Regions from separate parts of the Janthinobacterium sp. GW821-FHT03C08 genome, predicted to be linked through region 1. Evidence: predicted binding sites of a transcription regulator. Region 1 holds the regulator's gene; each other region holds the start of a gene.

Region 1 (4,322 bases):
CGCCTCTCCATGCAGCAGCAGCGCCACGCGCACGCCGGCGATGCGCTTCCAGTGCGTGCGGCGGTGAAAGTCGCGCTGCCGTTCGGCCGCCGTCTCGCCCACCAGCAGCAGCGCCGCGTCGGCGGCATCGAGCAAGCTGGCATTGACGTACAGGTTGGCCACGCCATCGGGCGGCGTATCCGTATCGAGGCCATACAGCACCTGGAAGCCGTCGACGCCGCGGATGATGGCATCCGCTCCCCAGCCGTTCGCGCCACGGTATTTGCAGCGCAATTCGCCCTCGCCATCGGCGCCCTGCGCCACGTAGAAAATGCTCCAGCCCCGCTGCGCCTCGGTGTGCGCGGCGCCCACGCCGAAGCCGGCGCAATTGAGGACGGAACCGTCGCCGCCCTCGTCCGCGCCGGCACCGTCGTAGCGCAAGGCCAGCACGTCGCTGCCATGCATGACGTCGGGCAAGGCCTGGCCGATACCCTCGCTGTTCTTGCCCAGGCCATGCGCGTCGAGCCCGGCGATATTGGCGCTGTCTTCGCTGGCGTGAAACAGCGGCGCGGCATCGCCGTCCCAGTTAACGTACGCCGTCTGGCGCACGGCGCGGGCGATGGCGTCGAGCGCATAGCGGCCGTTGTCGTCCAGGCGCGCGCCGGCCGACTGCTCCGCATAACTGCTGCTCGCCGCCAGCAGCACGGCGCTGGCGGCGAGCAGCAGCAAGGCGCCAACCGCCATGGCCACCAGCAATTCAACCAGGCCCATGCCCCGACGCCAGCTGGCTCCCGCGCCCCGCATGCCGTTCATGGACCGCCTCCGCCCAGCTGCAGCAGCAGTTTGGGGGGCGCTTCGCCCGCCCCGTTCACGGCGGGCTGGCCGTCGGGCTGGCGGCCGCGCCAGCCCAGCTTGATGACGATGGGCGCCCCCTTGCCGCCGCTGCAAGCCCAGTCCGGCCCCTGGGCGGCGGCATTCCACGCCGCCATGTCGCGGCAGATGTGCAGGCGGGCGCCGGGCAAGCCCGCATGCAGCTGCTGCTTCCATTCGGCGATATCGAATTGCGCCAGCTGCGCCGCGCCGCAGGCGCCGGCACCGAAGCAGCCGGGCGCGCCGCCGTCCTGCGCTGGGGTACCATCCGGCGCCGCTTCGTAGGCCACGCCCAGGTAGGGATTGCCGGCGTCGGGACCTTCCATGAGTGCGCTGTTGGCGCGCATGCGTTCGGCCATGCCGGCGGCCAGTTGCGCGGCGGCCGACAGCAGCGCCGATTCATGGCGCGCGCGCAGGGAGGTCAGCTGCAAAATGCTGGCGCCGAGCAAGCCCAGCGCCAGTAGCAGCAGCGACACCAGCACCTCGACGAGGGAACTGCCATCCATGGATCCACGCGCACTGCCGTGCATGACGTCCTCCTGCAAATTGCGCCGCGCGAAAGCACGACCCAGCTACACGATAGGCGCGCGCCGAAACGCGGGCATGAGGCAGCGCAAACGTCGCGGCGAAAAGGCGGAAAATCAGAAAAAAGCGGGGAAAAAAACGCGCCGGGATTGATCAGGCGGCTTGCCAGGCGAGCGCTGGCGTGGTGGTGCGGGACGCTCCATCAGTCCCGCTGGCGGCAGGCAACGGCGGGGAGCCTCAGGGCTTGCGCGCCTGCCCCACTTCGGCGATCGCATCCTGGAATTCGGCCAGGTCTTCGAAATTCTTGTACACGGAGGCGAAGCGGATATACGCGATCTTGTCCAGGCGCTTGAGTTCCTGCATGACGAGTTCGCCGATATAGCCGGAATCGACTTCACGCAAACCGCTCGTCAGCAGTTTTTCCTGGATGGAGGCGATGGCGGTATCCACGGAGGCGGCCGCGACGGGACGCTTGCGCAAGGCCAGCATCAAACTGCCGCGCAACTTATCCGCAGCGAACTCCGTCCGGCTGCCATTCTTTTTGACGACGGCCGGCATGATAAGTTCAATGCGCTCATAGGTCGTGAAACGCTTGTCGCATTGGCTGCAGCGGCGCCGGCGCCGGATGGCATCCCCTTCCTCCGATACGCGCGTATCGAGAACCTGGGTGTCGCCGTGCTGGCAGAATGGACATTTCATGGGCTGGCTACAACTTTATAGTAATAATTACGGGAAATCGCCGCCCTTAAGCAAAAGGCGCCCGAATCACTCCGGGCGCCCTGGGGCACGAAGGAATGTGTCATACAGAATCTTACTCCGTATGACACATTCTGGACAAATAATTATGCTGCGTACACAGGGTGCGCGTCGGCCAGCACTTTCACGGCCGCTTTCACGCGCTCGATGGTGGCGGCGTCATGCGGGTTGTCCAGCACGTCGGCGATCAGGTTGCCCACTTCTTCCGCTTGCGCTTCCTTGAAGCCGCGCGTCGTCATGGCCGGGCTGCCCAGGCGGATGCCCGAGGTGACGAACGGTTTTTGCGGGTCGTTCGGGATGCCGTTCTTGTTGCAGGTGATGTGCGCGGAACCGAGGATGGCTTCGGCTTCCTTGCCCGTCAGGTTCTTGGCGCGCAGGTCGACCAGCATGACGTGCGATTCCGTGCCGCCGGAAACGATGCGCAGGCCGCGCTTGATCAGGGTTTTTGCCAGCACGTCGGCGTTCTTGACCACTTGCTTCTGGTATTCGACGAATTCAGGGCTCAGCGCTTCCTTGAAGGCGACGGCCTTGCCGGCGATCACGTGCATCAGCGGGCCGCCCTGGATGCCGGGGAAGATGGCCGAGTTGATGGCTTTTTCGTGTTCGGCCTTCATCAGGATGATGCCGCCGCGCGGGCCGCGCAGCGATTTGTGCGTGGTCGAGGTGACGAAGTCGGCGAACGGCACCGGGTTCGGGTACAGGCCGGCGGCGATCAGGCCCGCGTAGTGGGCCATGTCGACCATGAAGTAGGCGCCCACTTCCTTGGCGATCTTGCTGAAACGCTCGAAGTCGATCTTTTTCGAGAAGGCCGATGCGCCGGCGATGATCAGCTTGGGCTTGCGTTCGCGGGCCAGGCGTTCCATGGCTTCGTAGTCGATGTCTTCTTCCGCCGTCAAGCCGTACGAGACGACGTCGAACCACTTGCCGGACATGTTCAGCGGCATGCCGTGGGTCAGGTGGCCGCCTTCGGCCAGCGACATGCCCATGATCAGGTCGCCCGGTTTCAGCATGGCGAAGAACACGCCCTGGTTCGCCTGCGAACCCGAGTTCGGCTGCACGTTGGCGCATTCGGCGCCGAACAGCTGTTTCACGCGGTCGATGGCCAGTTGCTCGGCCACGTCGACGTATTCGCAGCCGCCGTAGTAGCGCTTGCCTGGATAGCCTTCGGCATACTTGTTCGTCAGCTGCGAGCCTTGCGCTTCCATTACGGCTGGCGACGTGTAGTTTTCCGACGCGATCAGTTCGATATGGTCGTGCTGGCGCGTATTTTCTTTCTGGATGACGGCGAACAATTCAGGATCGACGTTGGCGAGGGTGTGATCTTTTGCAAACATGTAAAAACTCCAAGTATGAGGGTGCTTGTACTGGCAGGTTGGATCGAATGAGGGGAGCCGGCGTTAAGTGAATAACAACATTGGACAGGCAGCCTCTTCGTGCTTTTCCATAGTGGCTACCCAGGCGAACGGCGGATGAAAAATCTCACGTTTCCCGGTGGGTGCCCACCTTTCGCCGGCAAGACGACCGCCACATCGTGGGGATCGCTCCGACTTTTCGCCAGTCACGTGAGACGTAATGGAAATCAAATTGTAAGTTAAGTGCCCAAATTGAGCAAGGAATGCAGCGCTGCGGCTATAATCGCCGCGCGCTGCAGCCGCCCGGGCGCGCCACGGTCCATGCCCGGGGTGAGGACGCCCGTTCTTAAGCTGAACTTAAACCTGGCCAGGGCATGTAAGCGTATGTTACGAAGCTTGCCATCGCGCACCCCGGATCTACAATGCTGCGGTGCAACTTGCATGCTGCTTTTACATGGCTTTCCAGCAAGCGCCTTAAGTCACAACAAGAAAAATCGCGTAAAATGTTGCTCAATCTCACTACTGGCGCAATAAACATGCCTTCAGTCTTTACCTGGAACGTACGTGTCTACTATGAAGACACCGACGCCGGCGGCATCGTCTATTACGCGAACTACCTGAAATTCTTCGAGCGCGCACGCACCGAATGGCTGCGCGCCATTGACGTGGGCCAGCAGGAATTGCTGCAAACGCACGACGCGATGTTCGTTGTCAAAAGCGTCAACGCCGACTATCATGCGCCAGCCAGGCTCGATGACACGTTAAGATTAACCCTGAGCATAGAAAAGATGGGGCGCGCCTCCATCGTTTTCCTGCAACAAGCCTGGTGCGGCGACAGCC
Region 2 (4,322 bases), on a different contig from region 1:
GCTGGCGTCCTTCGATCTTCACGGCGCGCACGCCCATGGCGATCAGCTGCGGCAGCAGCGCCAGGGTGTTCAGGCTGGCCGGCTCCTCGATGGCGTAATACTCTTCGTCGTTGACTTCGAAACGCCCCTTGCACAGGGTGGGATAGCTGGCGTTTTCGCCGGGCGCGTAGCGGTCGATCAGTACGCCGTTCAGGCGCGATTCCAGGCCGTTCGGCGTTTCCAGCCAGCGCACGGATTTCGCCGGCGAGCACACGCCGTGCGTATTTGGCGCCTCGCCCGTCGCATATGACGACAGCGCGCAGCGCCCCTCGACCATCACGCACAGGCTGCCGAAGCCGAAGACCTCGATCTCGACGTCCGTCTTGGAGATCAGTTGCTCGACCTGCGCCATCGACAGCACGCGCGGCAGCACGGCGCGAGCGATGCCGAAGTGCTCGCGATAGAAGTTGATGGCCTCGTAATTCGTCGCCGAGCCCTGCACGGACAGGTGCAGGCGCAGCTGCGGCTGGTGCTGGGCCGCGTAGGCCATCAGGCCCGGGTCGGCCACGATCATGGCGTCGATGCCGGCTTCGGCGGCGCGGTCGATGGCGCTGCGCCACACGGCCCAGTTGTGCGGCTGCGGATACGTGTTCAGCGCCAGCAGCACCTTGCGCCCATATTGATGGGCATAGCGCACGCCTTCGGCGATGGCCTTTTCGTCGAAATTGAGGCCGGCGAAATTGCGCGCATTGGTGGCGTCGCGAAAGCCCAGGTAGACGGTGTCGGCGCCATTGTCGACGGCCGCTTTCAAGGCAGGAAGGCTGCCGGCGGGGCAGACCAGTTCCAGCGGTCCGGCCCCGCAGGTGGCGGGGGTTGATTCAAGCATCATGGTGTTCTCAGTCCTGTATCGGCTCAGGGTGCAGACTATAGCCCCGCCCATGCCGCCCAGTCCTTGACGCAGGTGAAGGAATGCGCGCACGGCTGGCGCACCTTCAACTTGCTTGACCTGGCTGTAAAATGCCCCACCTTTCCCCCTGCTCCCCCGACCGCCATGCCCCGCAAACCGCTGCTCATCTTCCTGCTGACCCTGTTCCTCACCGTGCTGCAAATACAGTGGGCGTCGCCCGCCGACGGCTACGATGCCGAGTCCCTCTCCATCCTGTCGCCCGAGGTGCTGGGCGCCTGGCCCGGCGTGCTGCTGCTGTTCCTGCAAGCTGTCCTTGCGCGCCGCCAGGTGTCCGCGCTGCGCCAGGCCAGCCTGTGCACAGGCATGCTGGCCGTGTACTGGCTGCTGGCCAATTACGTCACTTTCGACGCGCGCGTGGCCAGCTGGAGCACCTACTCGGCGCTGGAAATCTGGATGCACGTGCTGCCCGCCTCCGTCGTCGGCATCGCCCTCTGCGGCGCTGCCTGGTTTGGCGCCGCCTGGCTGATCCTGCGCCAGGTGGGCGCGAAAAAAAGCCGCTGAGGCGCTTTTTTTCACCTGCATCAAGGATTCGGCAAGCCGCTGCGCGCGCCCTTTGACGCCACTACATTTAGTGACTAATCTCCATGAAAACACCGCATGTTGTGTTTATTGGAGGTTTCATGACGACAAACGCAGTTCCCACCCCGCGCGGCCAGGTCGATGTCGCCGCGTCCATCAATGAATACCTGGAACGGAGCGACTGGCGCGTCAATGCCAATGCCAACCAGGGCTATTCGCTGGGCGGCCTGATACTCAATGTGTCGGGCAAGGTCATCGCCAACTACTGGCTGGACCAGGTGTATCCGCCGGACGTGGGCGCGGCGCACCGCGAAGCGGCCCTGCACATCCACGATCTCGACATGCTGGCCGGCTACTGCGCCGGCTGGTCGCTGCGCACCCTGCTGCACGAAGGCTTGAACGGCGTGCCGGGCAAGATCGAGTCAAGCCCGCCCAAGCACATGTCGAGCGCCATCGGGCAGATCGTCAATTTCCTCGGCACCCTGCAAAACGAGTGGGCCGGCGCGCAGGCCTTCAGTTCCTTCGACACCTACATGGCGCCGTACATCCGCCAGGACAGCCTGCGCTACGAAGACGTGCGCCAATACATGCAGGAGCTGATCTTCAACCTCAACGTGCCGTCGCGCTGGGGCACGCAGACGCCGTTCACCAATCTCACCTTCGACTGGGTCTGCCCGGAGGACTTGCGCGAGCAGGTGCCCGTCATCGCCGGCCGGGAGATGGACTTCCGCTATGGCGAGCTGCAGGCGGAGATGGACATGATCAACCGCGCCTACATCGAGATCATGATGGCGGGCGACGCCAGGGGCCGCGTCTTCACCTTCCCCATCCCCACCTACAACATCACCGAGGACTTCGACTGGCATAGCGAGAATGCGGAACGCCTGTTCGAGATGACGGCCCGCTACGGCCTGCCCTACTTCCAGAATTTCATCAATTCGGAACTCAAGCCGAACATGATACGCTCCATGTGCTGCCGCCTGCAGCTGGACTTGCGCGAACTGCTGAAAAGGGGCAATGGCCTGTTCGGGTCCGCCGAGCAGACGGGTTCCCTGGGCGTGGTGACGATCAACTGTGCGCGCCTGGGCCACCGATGGCGCGGCGACGAAGCGGCGTTGATGACGGACCTCGACCGCCTGCTGGAACTGGGCAAGACCAGCCTGGAAATCAAGCGCCGCACCATCGAGGAACTGATGCAACAAGGCCTGTTCCCCTACACCAAGCGCTACCTGGGCACCCTGCGCAACCACTTTTCCACGCTGGGCGTGAACGGCATCAACGAGATGATCCGCAATTTCAGCGGCGACGCCCATGACATCACGAGTCCCGAGGGCCATGCGCTGGCGATCCGCCTGCTCGACCACGTGCGCGCCCGCATGCTGCAATTCCAGGAAGAGACGGGACATATGTACAACCTGGAAGCGACGCCGGCCGAAGGCACGACGTACCGCTTCGCGCGCGAAGACCGCAAGCGCTATCCCGCCATCCTGCAGGCAGGAACGCCCGACAACCCGTACTACACGAATTCCTCGCAACTGCCCGTGGGCCACACGGACGACCCGTTCGAGGCGCTGGAGTTGCAGGACGCGCTGCAGCGCAAGTACACGGGCGGCACCGTGCTGCACCTGTACATGACGGAAGCGCTGTCGGACGCGAACGCCTGCCGCGAACTGGTAAAACGCGCCCTGAGCCGCTTTTCTCTGCCCTACATCACCGTCACGCCCACCTTTTCCATCTGTCCGCGCCACGGCTACCTGGCAGGCAAGCATGAATTCTGTCCCACCTGCGACGCGGAACTGATCGCCCGCAAGCAGGCCCACCCTGCTCCATCACTTGAGGAAACGCCATGAATGCACGTCCCGACTTCACTCCCGCCACCACCCTGCCCGACAGCGAACGCCAGCGCTGCGAAATCTGGACCCGCGTGATGGGCTACCATCGCCCCATCGCCTCGTTCAACATCGGCAAGCAGGGCGAATTCCACGAGCGCCAGTATTTTACGCAAGCGAGCGCCAAGGTCGGCCTGCCCGCTTGCCATGGCGGCTGAACTGAAAGTGGGCGGCCTGACGCCCTTTTCCGCCAGCGACTATCCAGGCAGGCTGGCGGCCGTCGTCTTCGTGCAGGGCTGCCCCTGGCGTTGCGGCTATTGCCACAATCCCCATCTGCAGCCGCGCACACGGGACGGCGCCATGCCGTGGCAGGACGTCCTGACCTGGCTGCGCCGCAGGGTGGGCCTGGTCGACGCCGTCGTCTTCAGCGGCGGCGAAGCCTGCATGGACCCGGGCCTGGCGCAAGCCATGCTGGACGCCCGGGCGCTGGGTTTCGGCATCGGCCTGCACACGGCCTGCATCTACCCCCAGCGCCTGCAGGAAGTGCTGCCCCTGGTCGATTGGGTCGGCTTCGACATCAAGGCGCCGTTCGCCGACTATCGTCTTGTGACCCGCGTGGCCGGCAGCGGCGAGCCGGCGCGCGCCTGCCTGGACGCCATCCTGGCCAGCGGCGTGGCCCATGAATGCCGCACCACCGCGCACCCGGATCTGCTGCCGGACGAACAGCTGCTGGCCCTGGCCGCCACCCTGGCCGCCAGCGGCGTCCAGCACTATGTGCTGCAGCAGTTCCGGCCCGACGGCTGCCAGGATGCGGCGCTGGCCGGCCGTCCCCTGCACGGCTATCCGGCGGCGCGCACCCTGGCGCAAATCGGCGCCATGTTTCCCCGTTTTACATTCCGTAATCATGGCATTTGAAGCGGCAGACACATAATTTCCGAAAGCCCCGCAAAATTACCCGTTCTGCAACGCTGAAATGGCTTGCGTGCTGTAATGTATCAACTGTGCCGCGCACCACGCGCAGCCCGTTC
Region 3 (4,322 bases), on a different contig from region 1:
TCGACGAAGTCGACGACTTGCCGCTGGCCATGCAAGTCAAGCTGCTGCGCGCGCTGCAGGAGCGCCGCGTGCGCAAGCTGGGCGGCAGCAGGGACGAGGCCGTTGACGTGCGCATCCTGTGCGCCAGCCAGCATGGCCTGGCGCGCGGCGTGGCCGCGCGCACCTTTCGCCAGGATCTGTATTACCGGCTCAACGTAATCGAGCTGGCCGTGCCGCCGCTGCGTGAACGGCTTGGCGATCTGCAGGTATTATGTGAGGCAATCCTGGCGCGCCTGGCGCCACGGCAAGGCGTGCGCCTGGCGCCGCCGGTGCTGGACGCCTTGCGCCAATACGCGTTCCCGGGCAATGTGCGCGAACTGGAAAACCTGCTGGAGCGGGCGCTGGCCTTTGCCGATGGCAGCGTGATCACGCCCGACGACCTGGGCTTGCCTTGCATGGCCAGCGTCACGCCGTTGCGCGCGACGCCGGTCGTGCCGGAGCGGCAATTGTCGCTGCCCGGGGTGCCGCCGCGCAGCATGGCGCCGGTCTTGCCGCTGGCACGCTACTTGTGCCAGGTCGAGCGGGAAATGATCATGCAGGCACTGGTGCGGGAACGCTATCACCGCGTGCGGGCGGCAAGGCAATTGGGCATCAGCGTGCGTCAGTTGCGTTACAGAATGCAGAAGTTGGCGATACAGGAGCCCCGGTTTGATGACGACATGGAAGATAGATGACGATGGCTGGTGCGATGGCGCGGTGCGCTACGACTCGCCCTACCACGACGCCCGCCCGGAAGGTGCGCACGTCGATTTGTTGGTGATCCATAACATCAGCCTCCCCGGCGGGCGCTTCGGCGGGCCGCATGTGTCGGACTTGTTTACCGGCCGGGTAGATTATAATGCCGATCCTTCTTTTGCCGACCTGCGTGGTTTGCAGGTCTCGGCGCACTTTTTTGTGCGGCGCGATGGTGCGCTGTTGCAATATGTTTCGGCTGACCAGCGTGCCTGGCATGCCGGTACGTCCACATTTGAGGGACGCCCGCAGTGCAATGGCTATTCCGTCGGTATCGAAATGGAAGGCTCGGACTTTGTCCCCTTCCAGCCGCGACAATACCACGTGCTGGCAGCGCTGACGGCGGCGCTGGTGACCCGCTACGGACTGGGCCAGGTGCGTGGACATGAGCATATCGCGCCGGGAAGGAAGACCGATCCGGGACCGTTTTTTGACTGGAATTTCTACCAAGAAATCTGGTTGGAAACCGTGCGCGAGCAGCCTGCGTTAGCGCTTACTACGCGGGCATTGGGCTTCCCGCCGCCACCCTGAAAAGTCAACCGAAATCGTAGAAGAAAGTACAAAAAATTACACTGGCCGATGCCGGAAAACTATTGCATCGCCTTTCGATGGGCACTACAATTAGTGCAGAACTTGGATTTAATGACTATATGTAGTGCCATCTCAGACGTTTCCAGAATTATTATCAAAGCTAACCTTCTTGCTGTTGTGGCAATTGGAACTGGCGGTTCATCACCCTTGATCGTGTTTTCCGCCAGCCGGCAGCCAAGGTTGGCGATATGAATTCTGACTGTGCATTATTTACTATTTGGCAATAAAAATTACCTGAAGAAACCCTGACCATCGGGCGTTCTATTCAACCACACACGCGGCAGCAAAACTGCAGGCTGACTTTAGCTGACAACGGGAGCTTCAATGCAATCACCTCAAGATATTTCCATCCATCCAACGCCAGTATCGCCAGCGCCAGGCGCGGCCAACAGCGTGGCGAGTACGGGCGCGGCCTTGGGCGACTATCGCATCATCCGCCGCAACGGTGCGGTGGTGGCATTTGAGCCTTCGAAGATCGCCATCGCCATGACCAAGGCGTTTTTGGCCGTTAACGGCGGCCAGGGCGCCGCTTCGGCCCGCATCCGCGAACTGGTGGAACAATTGACGGACGGCGTCGTCGCCGCGCTGGTGCGCCGCCATCCGGGTGGCGGCACCTTCCATATCGAAGACGTGCAAGACCAGGTGGAACTGTCGCTGATGCGTTCGGGCGAACACGACGTGGCGCGTGCCTACGTGCTGTACCGTGCCAAGCACATGGAAGAGCGCCGCCTGCAGAAGGAAGCGCAAGGCGCCTCCGCGCAAGTTTCCGCACCGCAACTGAACGTGCTGGACAACGGCGTGCGCCGCCTGCTGGACATGCAGGAAGTGCGCGACCTGATCAACGCCGCCTGCGCCGGCCTGGAAAAGCACGTCGATGCCGACGCCATCCTGGCCGAAACCGTGAAGAACCTGTACGACGGCGTGCCCGTCGAAGAGCTGCACAAGTCGGCCATCCTGGCGGCGCGCGCGCTGATGGAAAAAGACCCGGCCTACAGCCAGGTCACGGCCCGCATCCTGCTGCACACGGTGCGCAAGGAAGTGTTCGGCAAGGAAGTGCCGCAAGCGGCCGCTGCCGCCGAATACCTGACGTATTTCCCCCAATACATCGCCAAGGGCATCGCCGCCGAGCTGCTGAACCCGGTACTCGCCAGCTTCGACCTAGAGCTCCTGGCCAAAGCCATCGTCGCCGACCGCGACTTGCAGTTCGGCTACATCGGCCTGCAAACCCTGTATGACCGCTATTTCCTGCACATCCAGGACGTGCGCATCGAAATGCCGCAAGCGTTCTACATGCGCGTGGCCATGGGCCTGGCGCTGAACGAAGCGGACCGCGAAGCGCGCGCCATCGAGTTCTACAGCCTGCTGTCCTCGTTCGACTTCATGAGCTCGACCCCGACCCTGTTCAACTCGGGCACCCTGCGCTCGCAGCTGTCGTCGTGCTACCTGAGCACCGTCTCCGATGACCTGGAAGGCATCTACGACGCCATCAAGGACAACGCGCTGCTGGCCAAGTTTGCCGGCGGCCTGGGCAACGACTGGACGCCGGTGCGCGCCCTGGGCGCCCACATCAAGGGCACCAACGGCAAGTCGCAAGGCGTGGTGCCGTTCCTGAAAGTGGTGAACGACACGGCCGTGGCAGTCAACCAGGGCGGCAAGCGCAAGGGCGCCGTCTGTGCCTACCTGGAAACCTGGCACATGGACATCGAGGAATTCCTCGACCTGCGCAAGAACACGGGCGACGACCGCCGCCGCACGCACGACATGAACACGGCGAACTGGATTCCCGACATGTTCATGAAGCGCGTCATGGAAAAAGGCGAATGGACCCTGTTCTCGCCGTCGGACACGCCTGACCTGCACGACAAGGTCGGCAAGGCCTTTGAACAGGCTTATCTGGGCTACGAAGCCAAGGCCGCCGCCGGCGAAATCCGCGTCTTCAAGAAGATCGCGGCGCTGGACCTGTGGCGCAAGATGCTGTCGATGCTGTTCGAAACGGGCCACCCATGGATCACGTTCAAGGATCCGTGCAACATCCGCAGCCCGCAGTCGCACGTCGGCGTCGTCCACAGCTCGAACCTGTGCACGGAAATCACGCTGAACACGGGCCCTGACGAAATCGCCGTCTGCAACCTCGGTTCCGTCAACATGCCGGCGCACATGAAGGAAGGCAAGCTCGATCACGTCAAGCTGGCCAAGACCATCCGCACCGCCATGCGCATGCTTGACAACGTCATCGACATCAATTACTACGCCGTCGAGAAGGCGCGCAACTCGAACATGCGCCACCGTCCGGTCGGCATGGGCGTGATGGGCTTCCAGGACTGCCTGCACATGATGCGCGTGCCGTTCGCCTCGGACGCCGCCGTGTCGTTTGCCGACACCTCGATGGAAGCCGTCTGCTACTACGCCTACCTGGCGTCGACGGAACTGGCCGAAGAGCGCGGCCGCTATGAATCGTACGCCGGTTCGCTGTGGGACCGCGGCATCCTGCCGCAGGACTCGGTCAAACTGCTGGCCGAAGAGCGCGGCGGCTACCTGGAAGTCGATTCCTCGTCGGCCATGGACTGGACCCCGGTGCGCGAACGCATCGCCAAGTTCGGCATGCGCAACTCGAACTGCGTGGCGATCGCCCCGACGGCGACGATTTCGAACATCATCGGCGTATCGGCCTGTATTGAGCCGACGTTCCAGAACCTGTACGTGAAATCGAACCTGTCGGGCGAATTCACCGAGATCAACGGCTACCTGGTGCGCGACCTGAAGGCGCGCGACCTGTGGGATGAAGTCATGATCTCCGACCTGAAGTACTTCGACGGCTCGCTGGTGAAGATCGACCGCATCCCGCAAGACCTGCGCGACATCTACGCCACCGCCTTTGAAGTGTCGCCAAGCTGGCTGGTGGAAGCGGCTTCGCGTCGCCAGAAGTGGATCGACCAGGCCCAGTCGCTGAACATCTACAT

The links. The regulator NrdR, encoded in region 1, represses ribonucleotide reductase genes. The targets are predictions, from matches to a motif close to CACNANATNTNGTG.
Region 2: the regulator NrdR is predicted to act here: its motif matches at 1,507-1,520, upstream of AC07VL_RS12315 (ribonucleoside triphosphate reductase).
Region 3: the regulator NrdR is predicted to act here: its motif matches at 1,416-1,429, upstream of AC07VL_RS01815 (ribonucleoside-diphosphate reductase subunit alpha).

What each region holds. Positions count from the first base shown of each region.
Region 1 is NZ_JBWKUP010000021.1:18,776-23,097, forward strand. Features, by position in the region: gene AC07VL_RS24520 (PilW family protein) at 1-792, opposite strand, end outside; gene pilV (type IV pilus modification protein PilV) at 789-1,355, opposite strand; gene nrdR (transcriptional regulator NrdR) at 1,612-2,073, opposite strand; gene glyA (serine hydroxymethyltransferase) at 2,217-3,464, opposite strand; ZMP/ZTP riboswitch at 3,576-3,702, opposite strand; gene ybgC (tol-pal system-associated acyl-CoA thioesterase) at 4,019-4,322, shown strand, end outside.
Region 2 is NZ_JBWKUP010000007.1:293,638-297,959, forward strand. Features, by position in the region: gene ubiU (ubiquinone anaerobic biosynthesis protein UbiU) at 1-868, opposite strand, end outside; gene AC07VL_RS12310 (hypothetical protein) at 1,031-1,447, shown strand; gene AC07VL_RS12315 (ribonucleoside triphosphate reductase) at 1,567-3,315, shown strand; gene nrdD (anaerobic ribonucleoside-triphosphate reductase) at 3,312-3,512, shown strand; gene AC07VL_RS12325 (anaerobic ribonucleoside-triphosphate reductase activating protein) at 3,502-4,209, shown strand.
Region 3 is NZ_JBWKUP010000001.1:391,283-395,604, reverse strand. Features, by position in the region: gene AC07VL_RS01825 (sigma-54 interaction domain-containing protein) at 1-713, shown strand, start outside; gene ampD (1,6-anhydro-N-acetylmuramyl-L-alanine amidase AmpD) at 691-1,302, shown strand; gene AC07VL_RS01815 (ribonucleoside-diphosphate reductase subunit alpha) at 1,687-4,322, shown strand, end outside.